Regions from separate parts of the Pseudomonas sp. 3B-A001-10F genome, predicted to be linked through region 2. Evidence: predicted binding sites of a transcription regulator. Region 2 holds the regulator's gene; the other holds the start of a gene.

Region 1 (5,368 bases), on a different contig from region 2:
TCGCCAAGGAACAGCGATTCGAATTCCTGCGCCACCTTGCGCAGGTTTGCATCGCTGTTCTTGTCGCCGACCTTGAGCTGGTTCAGGCGATTGAGGTCCGAGTAGGAACCCGAATCGCTGCTGCTGACCAGACCGCTTTTGCGCATATCCATAAGGGGCAGCCTCAGATCACGATCAGGTCGGCTTGCAACGCGCCGGCCTGCTTCAAGGCTTCAAGGATCGCCATCAAGTCACCCGGCGCCGCGCCGACCTGGTTCACCGCACGGACGATTTCGTCGAGGGTGGTGCCCGGGCCGAACTTGAACATCGGTTTGGCTTCCTGCTCGGCATTCACCCGCGAGCGCGGCACGACAGCGGTCTGGCCATTGGACAGAGGGCCGGGCTGGCTGACAATCGGGTCTTCGGTGATGGTCACGGTCAGGCTGCCGTGGGTCACGGCGGCTGGCGACACTTTCACGTTCTGGCCGATGACGATGGTGCCGGTACGCGAGTTGATAATGACTTTCGCCACCGCCTGACCCGGATCGACTTCGAGGTTTTCCAGGATCGACAGGTAGTCGACGCGCTGGCTCGGATCGAGCGGCGCAGTGACACGGATCGAACCGCCGTCGATGGCTTGCGCAACGCCAGGGCCAAGCATGTCGTTGATCTTGTCGACGATACGTTTGGCGGTGGTGAAGTCGGAACGGTTGAGGTTCAGCGTCAGGCTGTTGCCCTGGTTGAAACCGCTCGGCACCGAACGTTCTACCGACGCACCGCCCGGGATACGGCCGGCCGACGGAACGTTGACGGTGATCTTCGAACCGTCACGCCCTTCGGCGTCGAAACCGCCAACCACCAAGTTGCCCTGAGCGACTGCGTAGACGTTGCCGTCGATACCCTTGAGCGGGGTCAGCAACAGCGTACCGCCACGCAAGCTCTTGGAGTTACCGATCGAGGACACGGTGATATCGACCTGCTGACCGGGTTTGGCGAACGCCGGCAAGTCGGCACTGATCGACACCGCCGCGACGTTTTTCAACTGCACGTTGCCCGATCCCGGCGGCACCTTGATGCCGAACTGCGAGAGCATGTTGTTGAAGGTCTGCAGGGTGAACGGGGTTTGCGTCGTCTGGTCGCCGGTGCCGTTAAGCCCGACCACCAGGCCGTAACCGATCAACTGGTTGGAACGCACGCCGGAAATGCTGGCGATATCTTTCAGCCGCTCGGCGTGGGCACCAAAGGCTGCGGACATCAGCGCCGCAGCCAGCATGAGGCTCTTGAAATTCAACGTAGCCACCTAGAAAGGGAACAGCGGGCTGAGGAAGAAACGGTCGAACCAGCCTGGCTGACTCGTATCGGCAAACGCGCCGGTACCCGAGTAGGTGATGCGTGCATCGGCGACCCGGGTCGACGACACAGTGTTGTCCGTGGCGATGTCATCGGCACGCACCAGGCCGGCGATGCGCACCAGTTCGTCACCGGTGTTCAGCGTCAGCCACTTCTCGCCACGCACGGCGATGATGCCGTTGGGCAGCACGTCAGCGACGGTCACGGTGATCGAACCGGTCAGGCTGTTGCTCTGCCCGGACTTGGCGTCGCCTTTGGTCGAACGGTCGGCGCTATAGCCGGCGTTCAGACTCAGGTCGTTGCCCCCAATCGGATTGTTAGTGGTCAGGCTGGAGCCGAACAGCGAGGTCAGACCGACCTTGTTGTCACTGTTCTTGTCCATCTGCGAATTGGCGTTCTTGCTCGCCTGCGTGCGCTCGTTCAGGGTGATGGTGATGATGTCACCGACCCGGAAAGCCTTGCGGTCGCTGTACAGGTTCTGCTCGAAGCCGGCCTGATAGATCGAGCCATTATTGGCGGCAGCCGGCAACGGCGTGCGCGGCAACACCGGGGCGTAGTAAGGGTCATTGGGCTTGGGCGTCGGAGCGACGCAGCCCGCGAGCGAGACGACCCCACTCAATGCCAGAACAGATACAAAGCGATTCATGACCCTACCTCACGGTGTTGCAGGCGACCTCATGGCCGCCTCATAGACTTGATTACAGATTCTGCGTTACGAACGAGAGCATCTGGTCAGCGGTGGAGATCACCTTGGAGTTCATCTCGTACGCGCGCTGAGTGGTGATCATGTTGACCATCTCTTCAACAGTGCTGACGTTGGAGGTTTCCAGGGTGTTCTGCAGGGTGGTACCGAAACCGGCCAGACCCGGAGTGCCGACTTGCGGCGCGCCGGAAGCGGCAGTTTCCAGGAACAGGTTGTTACCCACTGCTTGCAGACCGGCCGGGTTGATGAAGTCGGCGGTTTGCAGGTTGCCAATCACTTGCGCTGCCGGGTTACCGGCAATGGTCACCGACACAGTACCGTCACGGCCAACGGTGAAGGTCTGCGCATCGTTCGGGATAACGATGGCAGGTTCCAGAGCGAAACCGCTGGCGTTGACGATCTGGCCGTTGGAATCGAGGTGGAAGGTACCGTCACGGGTGTAGGACGTGGTGCCGTCCGGCTGCAGGATCTGGAAGAAACCGCGACCGTCGATGGCCATGTCCAGCGGCTGCTCGGTGGTTTGCAGGCTGCCGGCGGTGAAGTTTTTCTGGGTGCCGACAATGCGCACACCGGTACCCAGTTGCAGACCCGACGGCAGTTCGCTGTCCTGAGTCGACTGAGCGCCTGGCTGACGCTTGATCTGGTAGAGCAAGTCCTGGAATTCGGCACGATCACGCTTGAAACCCGTGGTCGACACGTTCGCCAGGTTGTTGGAAATGGTGGTCAGGTTGGTGTCCTGGGCGGACAGACCGGTTTTGGCAACCCATAGAGCCGGAAGCATTCGATTCTCCTCGTGCGCCTGTTTTTCGGCGCGACGTTCTGATAATTAGCTGATCTGCAAGACCCGAGCCATGGCCTGGTCGTCGTCTTTCGCGGTGTTCATCATCTTGACGTGCAACTCGAACTGCTTGGCCAAGGCCAGCACCGAGGTCATCTCTTCAACGGCGTTGACGTTGCTCGACTCCAGGAAACCCGACACCAGTTTGACGTTGGCATCGGCCGGCGCAGGCTGGCCGTCCTTGGTATAGATCGAGCCGTCGAGGCCCTTGTTCATGTTCTTGATGTCCGGGTTGACCAGCTTGATCCGGTCGACCTCCGCCATGACACGAGGGCCTTCGCCCATCGCACGAATACTGATGGTGCCGTCTTCACCGACTTCGATCTGCTGCTCGGGCGGCACGGCGATCGGACCGCCATTGCCCATCACCGGCATACCGTTGCCGGCGCGCAATACGCCGAGGGCGTCGACGTTGAGGCTGCCGGTGCGCACGTAGCTTTCGCCGCCGTTCGGGTTCTGCACGGCGATCCAGCCATTGCCGGTGACCGCAACGTCGAGGTCACGACCGGTCTGCACCAGCGAGCCCGGAGTGAAGTCGGTGGCGGGCCGTTCGCTCATGGCAAACGCACGCGCCGGAAAGCTGTCACCGAACACCGGCATCGAACGCGCCTGCTCCAGGTCGCGCTGAAAACCGTTGGTGGAGATGTTCGCCAGGTTGTTGGCATGAGCCTTCTGCGCCAGTGCGTTCTGGCTGGCGCCGGTCATTGCCACATAAAGGTACTTGTCCACACTCTTTCCTCTGCATGCCGGACGTTTGCCGCCCACCGCTGTACTGCTGAGCCATAAGCAATTTGCAGACCAACTTTTTTCTGGCGCACAAAGGCCCGGCAAACAAAGGACTTGGGGGATGGCGAGGGGAAATTTGAAATGTATCGAAGTCGAAAAACCGGCGGTGTTATGCCGCTTGGCGGCAATCCCTCGAATGATCGTTCCCACGCTCCGCGTGGGAATACCTCAATGGACGCTCTGCGTCCGCTTTGGGACGCGGAGCGTCCCGGGCTGCATTCCCACGCAGAGCGTGGGAACGATCACGTGCTGCCCGACTCTTTGCCGACTTCGTATTCACGCAGCTTGTTGGCAATGGTGGTATGCGAAACCCCCAAACGCTTACCCAACTGCCGACTGCTCGGATGCTCGGAATACAACCGCTCCAGCACCGCTTTTTCGAATCGCCCGACAATCTCGTCCAACCCGCCTTCCAGCGAGAAATCGCCAAGCGGCTGACGCACGCCATAATCCGGCAGACGAATATGTTCGGCCTTCACCGTGCCGCCATCGCACAGCGAAACTGCCTGAAACAAAACGTTCTCCAGTTGCCGCACGTTGCCCGGCCAGTGGTAATGACTGAGGCGATCCATCGCCGCCGGCGCCAGTTTCGGCAGTGTGCAACCGATCTGCCGACTGGCCTGATCGAGGAAGTGCTCGACCAGCGGCGTCAACCCGTCGAGGCATTCGCGCAACGGCGGGATGTGCAGGGAGAGCACGTTCAAGCGGTGGTACAAATCCTGGCGAAACTCGCCGCGCGCGCACAACTCCGACAAGTCGACCTGCGTCGCACAGATGACCCGCACATCCAGGTAAACCTCTTCATCACTGCCGACCCGGCGGAAGCAACCGTCCTGCAAAAAGCGCAGCAACTTCACTTGAAGACGCGGGCTCATCTCACCGACACCGTCAAGAAACAGCGTGCCGCCCGCCGTCAATTCCAGCAGCCCGAGCTTGCCTTCGGCGCGTGCACCTTCGAACGCGCCCGGGCCGTAACCGAACAACTCAGTCTCGGCCATCGACTCCGGCAGGCCTGCGCAGTTGAGCGCCATCAACGGCGACTGCCCACGCGGACTGGCGAGGTGACAGGCGCGCGCAAGCAATTCCTTGCCGGTACCGGTTTCGCCCTCAATTAATAGCGGAGCGTCGAGCGGCGCCATACGCCGTGCTTCGCGCACCACGGCGGCCATCACTTTCGAGCTCTGGAAGATGCTGTCGAAGCCACGCAGTTCCTGCTTGCGCACGTTATAGATACGCTCGCCAACGCGGTCAGCGCGATGCAAGGTCAGCACCGCACCGGCCATGGCCTCACTGTCGTCGTGCTCCGATTGCAGCGGCGCGATGTCGGCCAGAAAGATGTCGCCCTTGACCTTGACCCGCATGCCGTTGATTCGCGATTTGTTGGCGCGCACCAGCTCTGGCAAATCGAAATCCTCGGCGTAACGCGACAGCGGAATACCCGGCACTTCATCGACGCGCACACCGAGCAACTGCGCCGCCGCACGGTTGGCCGCCACGATCGAGCCGCCCATGTCGATCGACAGCACCGGAAACTCCAGCGCGCCGAGCAGCGCATTCAACTCCATGTGCCGACGTTCGCTGGGCATCAGCCCAACCCGCTTGACGCCAAACACCCCGGCGATCGCCTCGAATTTCGGGCGCAACGCTTGGAACTGGATGTTGATCAGGTTCGGGCAATGCAGATAGATCGCGTTGCCATGCTCACCGCCGAC
Region 2 (5,368 bases):
TTCGTTACGCAGTGGGATCGCTGTTGCTGTTGGCGGGCATGACTTTGCTGGTCGCCCACGGACTGGAATGGCTGAATCTGGAACCGAGGCTGTTGCGCGCGTTGCAGGGCGGTGCGATCTGCGCCCTCGGCACGGCGCTCGGGGCTGTGCCAGTGCTGGTGATCCGGCGGATGCCGCAGGCACTCAGTGATACCTTGCTGGGTTTTGGTGCCGGGGTGATGCTGGCGGCGACGGCGTTTTCGCTGATCGTGCCGGGCATTGCTGCCGCCGAAAGCCTCGGACTGACACCGTGGGGCGCCAGCGGCCTGATCTGCTTCGGCATCATGCTGGGTGCGTTCGGGCTGTATCTGGTCGATCGCAAGGTTTCCGGCGCGTCCCCGGAAATGCTCGTCGGCACCGTCGAGCATCCGGTGATTCCACCACGGATCTGGTTGTTCGTGTTCGCCATCATTGCCCATAACATCCCTGAAGGCATGGCCGTCGGCGTTTCTGCTGGCGGCGGCATGCCGGATGCGGACAGCCTGGCCATGGGTATCGCTTTGCAGGATGTCCCGGAAGGTCTGGTGATCGCGTTGGTGTTGGCCGGGGCGGGGATGTCGCGGGTCAGGGCGTTCCTGATCGGTGCGGCGTCAGGTCTGGTCGAACCGGTGTTTGCGTTGTTATGTGCGTGGCTGGTCAGTCTGGCGCAGGTGTTGTTGCCATTAGGACTAGCTCTGGCGGCGGGGGCGATGTTGCTGGTAGTGACCCATGAAGTGATTCCCGAGTCGCGACGCAATGGTCATGACAAACTGGCCAGTCTTGGCCTGTTGATCGGGTTTTGTCTGATGATGGTGATGGATACGGCGTTGGGTTGAAGCAGAGCAAAAGACCGCAGCCTGCGGCAGTTCCTGCTGGGAACGTTTTCCAATGCAGGAGCTGCCGCAGGCTGCGATCTTTTGACCTTGGCTGTCAGCCGCCTTCGTCGAAGTAGTTGTTGATCAACGCCACCAGCGCATCCAGCGCCTCCTGATCCTTTTCACCTTCGGTACTCAGATAGATCTTGGTGCCCTTGCCAGCCGCTAGCATCATCATCGCCATGATGCTTTTGCCATCGACCGTGTGGTCTTTATCGCGGCCCACTCTGATCGTGCAATCCGGATACTGCCCGGCCACCCCGACAAACTTGGCCGATGCGCGGGCATGCAGGCCCAGCTTGTTGATGATTTCGATTTCCAGAGCAGGCATCGCGGTGTGAATCCTTTAAGTGAGGTCGCGGTGGCGAACCTGGACGTTCTTCAGGGTTTTCTGCAGGGCCTGACCCAGACGTTCGGTCAGGTAGACGGAGCGGTGATGCCCGCCGGTGCAGCCAATGGCAATGGTGACGTAAGCGCGGTTGCTCGCGGCGAAGCGCGGCAGCCACTTGTGCAGGTAGGTGAAGATGTCCTGAAACATTTCTTCGACCTCCGGCTGTGCCGCCAGGTATTCAGCCACCGGCGCATCGAGACCCGATTGCGCGCGCAGTTCCGGCTTCCAGTACGGATTGGGCAGGCAGCGCACATCGAACACCAGATCCGCATCCACCGGCATGCCGCGCTTGAAGCCGAAGGACTCGACCAGAAATGCGGTCCCCGGCTCCGGCTGGTTCAGCAGACGCAGCTTGATGGAGTCGCGCAATTGGTACAGGTTCAGATTGGTGGTGTTGATCTTCAGGTCCGCGAGGTCGGCGATCGGGCCGAGCAGGGCGGTTTCATCCTGGATCGCCTCGGCCAGTGAGCGGTTGGCGTTGCTCAGCGGGTGACGACGGCGGGTTTCGGAGAAACGCTTGAGCAGGGTTTCTTCGTCGGCGTCCAGATACAGGACGTCGCACTGGATGTGTTTGGCCCGGACATCTTCAAGCAGTTCTGGAAAGCGTGTCAGGTGGCTCGGCAGGTTGCGCGCATCGATGGACACGGCTACCAGCGGCTGCGCCAGTTCCGTGTGAATCAGCGCGCGTTCGGCCAGTTCCGGCAGCAAGCCTGCAGGCAGGTTGTCGATGCAGTAATAGCCGTTGTCCTCAAGGACATCCAGAGCCGTACTTTTACCCGAGCCGGAACGGCCACTGACGATGATCAAGCGCATGATTAGTGCCCGTTCTGCTCGTCCAGGACAACCTGATACAACGCTTCATTGCTTGGAGCGCTGCGCAGTTTTTCACGCACTTCCTTGCGATCGAGCATGCTGGCGATCTGGCGCAGCAGCTCCAGGTGCGCATCGGTGGCAGCCTCCGGGACCAGCAAAACAAACAGCAGGTCAACCGGTGCGCCGTCAATGGCGTCGAAATCAATCGGAGCATCAAGGTGCATCAGCGCACTGATCGGTGCTGTGCAACCCTTGAGGCGGCAGTGAGGAATGGCGATGCCGTTGCCAAAACCGGTGGAGCCGAGTTTTTCACGGGCAATCAACGCCTCGAAGACATCTTGCATCTCCAGATCCGCCACTTCGCGGGCGATCAGGTTGGCAATTTGTTCGAGGGCTTTCTTTTTACTGCCGCCCGGCACGTTCACAAGGGAACGGCCGGGGGTCAGGATACTTTCAAGTCGGATCATGGAATGGGGGGTTATCGACCGGTCGCGCCCTGGAGGAGGCTCTGGGTCTTTTCCTTATGCTTTTTGAGTTGACGATCCAGCTTGTCGGTCAGTAGGTCAATGGCGGCATACATGTCGTCATGCTCGGCATTGGCAACCACTTCTCCGCCGGGAATATGCAAGGTGGCTTCGATTTTCTGCTTCAGCTTTTCGACGCACATCGTGACTTGCACGTTGGTGATCTTGTCGAAATGGCGCTCTAATCGGTCGAGTTTTTCGTTGATGTAGGTGCGCAGAGGTTCGGTCACTTCCAGTTGGTGTCCACTGATGTTGACTTGCATACAGCTTCTCCTTCGTTGCCAGTGCATAAAGCGGCAGGCTGGATAGCCTGCCACTGGAACGCTGTAACGTGGCTTACATCAACCGCTTGCGTTCGCTCGAAGGCGCGATCCCGAGGGATTCGCGGTACTTGGCGACGGTGCGGCGAGCCACCTGAATGCCTTGTGCCTCCAGTAAACCAGCGATCTTGCTGTCACTCAACGGCTTTTTCTGATTTTCCGCGGCAACCAGTTTTTTGATGATCGCGCGGATCGCCGTGGACGAGCATTCGCCGCCTTCGGAGGTGCTGACGTGGCTGGAGAAAAAGTATTTCAGTTCATAAATACCGCGCGGGGTATGCATGAATTTCTGCGTTGTCACCCTGGAAATGGTCGATTCGTGCATGCCGACCGCTTCAGCGATGTCGTGCAGAACCAACGGCTTCATGGCCTCGTCGCCGTACTCCAGAAAGCCGCGCTGATGCTCGACGATCTGGGTGGCTACTTTCATCAGGGTTTCGTTGCGGCTCTGCAGGCTCTTGATGAACCAGCGGGCTTCCTGCAACTGATTGCGCATGAAGGTGTTGTCGGCGCTGGTGTCGGCACGGCGGACGAAACCGGCGTACTGGGCGTTGACGCGCAGACGCGGCACCGATTCCTGATTCAGCTCGACCAGCCAGCGCTCGTTGTCCTTGCGCACGATGACGTCAGGGACAACGTATTCGGCTTCAGTGGATTCGATTTGCGAGCCAGGGCGCGGATTGAGGCTTTGCACCAGTTCGATGACCTGGCGCAGCTCGTCTTCCTTGAGCTTCATGCGGCGCATCAACTGGCTGTAATCGCGGCTGCCGAGCAGGTCGATGTAATCGCTGACCAAACGTTTCGCTTCAGCCAGCCAAGGCGTCTTGGCGGGTAGCTGACGCAATTGAAGCAGCAGGCATTCACTAAGGTTGCGCGCGCCAATACCAGCGGGTTCGAATTGCTGAATGCGGTGCAGGACGGCTTCGATTTCATCGAGTTCGATGTCGAGTTCCGGATCGAACGCCTCGAGGATTTCTTCGAGGGTTTCGTCCAGGTAGCCCTGATTGTTGATGCAATCGATCAGGGTGACGGCGATCAGGCGATCGGTGTCGGACATCGGTGCCAGGTTCAGCTGCCACAACAGGTGGCTTTGCAGGCTCTCGCCGGCGGACGTGCGGGTGGTGAAGTCCCATTCGTCGTCATCGCTGCTGGGCAGGCTGCTGGCGCTGGTCTGATAGACGTCTTCCCAGGCGGTATCGACCGGCAGTTCGTTGGGGATACGCTCGCTCCAGTCGCCTTCCTCCAGGTTGTCCACCGTGGGCGCGGTTTCCTGATACGAGGGTTCCTGGATCTCGGTGTTGGGCTTCTGTTCGGCGTTGTCGGCCATGGGGTCGGAATTGTCGAAGTCTTCGCCTTCTTCCTGGCGTTCGAGCATCGGATTGGATTCCAGCGCCTCCTGGATTTCCTGTTGCAGATCCAGGGTCGACAATTGGAGCAGGCGGATGGCCTGTTGCAGCTGCGGTGTCATCGTCAGCTGCTGGCCCATTCTCAAGACTAGCGATGGTTTCATGGCAGGGGCTTAACACCTTATTCGCCGGCGCTATGCGCCATCCACTACAGGGCGCCGGGGCGCCAAACTTAAGCAAATTATATGCCTGAAACTGAAGTGTTTGCCTAGAGCGCTGTAACAATTAAAGCGTATTAATTCCTGCTTGAATCGATACAGCGCCCGGGCGGCGCACCGGGCACTGTTACGCTTACAAGCGGAACTCGTGGCCCAGATACACTTCCTTGACCAGATCGTTGGCCAGGATGGTTTCTGCATCGCCTTCGGCGATCAGTTGACCATCGTTGACGATGTAAGCGGTTTCGCAGATGTCCAGCGTCTCACGGACGTTGTGGTCGGTGATCAATACACCGATGCCCTTAGCCTTGAGGTGGTGGATGATCTGCTTGATGTCGCCGACCGAGATCGGATCGACACCGGCGAACGGTTCGTCGAGCAGGATGAATTTCGGTGCCGTTGCCAGCGCGCGAGCGATTTCCACCCGGCGACGTTCACCACCGGACAGGCTCATGCCAAGGTTGTCGCGGATGTGGCTGATGTGGAATTCCTGCAGCAGGCTTTCCAGCTCCTTGCGACGGCCGGCCTTGTCGAGCTCCTGACGGGTCTCGAGGATGGCCATGATGTTGTCGGCCACCGACAGTTTGCGGAAGATCGACGCTTCTTGCGGCAGATAGCCGATACCGGCCTTGGCGCGACCGTGCATCGGCTGGTGGCTGACGTCCAGATCGTCGATCAGCACGCGACCCTGATCGGCCTGTACCAGGCCGACGATCATGTAGAAACACGTGGTCTTGCCGGCACCGTTCGGGCCGAGAAGGCCGACGATCTGGCCGCTGTCGATCGACAGGCTGACGTCACGCACGACCTGGCGGCTTTTATAGGCCTTGGCCAGGTGCTGAGCTTTCAGAGTTGCCATTACT

Evidence for each region. The regulator sigma-54, encoded in region 2, starts transcription at its own class of promoters, with help from an activator protein. The targets are predictions, from matches to a motif close to ANTGGCATNNANNTTGCTNT.
Region 1: AC0ZWN_RS19605 (flagellar basal body rod protein FlgF) is a predicted target of sigma-54. The motif match lies at 3,654-3,673, and genes of this name have one in related genera.

Annotation. Positions count from the first base shown of each region.
Region 1 covers NZ_JBQYFW010000022.1:81,606-86,973, reverse strand. The annotation lists gene flgJ (flagellar assembly peptidoglycan hydrolase FlgJ) at 1-152, opposite strand, end outside; gene AC0ZWN_RS19620 (flagellar basal body P-ring protein FlgI) at 164-1,252, opposite strand; gene flgH (flagellar basal body L-ring protein FlgH) at 1,280-1,975, opposite strand; gene flgG (flagellar basal-body rod protein FlgG) at 2,028-2,813, opposite strand; gene AC0ZWN_RS19605 (flagellar basal body rod protein FlgF) at 2,859-3,599, opposite strand; gene AC0ZWN_RS19600 (sigma-54-dependent transcriptional regulator) at 3,899-5,368, opposite strand, start outside.
Region 2 covers NZ_JBQYFW010000032.1:11,083-16,450, reverse strand. The annotation lists gene AC0ZWN_RS23365 (ZIP family metal transporter) at 1-854, shown strand, start outside; gene AC0ZWN_RS23360 (HPr family phosphocarrier protein) at 949-1,224, opposite strand; gene rapZ (RNase adapter RapZ) at 1,240-2,097, opposite strand; gene ptsN (PTS IIA-like nitrogen regulatory protein PtsN) at 2,100-2,564, opposite strand; gene hpf (ribosome hibernation-promoting factor, HPF/YfiA family) at 2,576-2,884, opposite strand; gene AC0ZWN_RS23340 (RNA polymerase factor sigma-54) at 2,958-4,451, opposite strand; gene lptB (LPS export ABC transporter ATP-binding protein) at 4,639-5,364, opposite strand; gene lptA (lipopolysaccharide transport periplasmic protein LptA) at 5,364-5,368, opposite strand, start outside.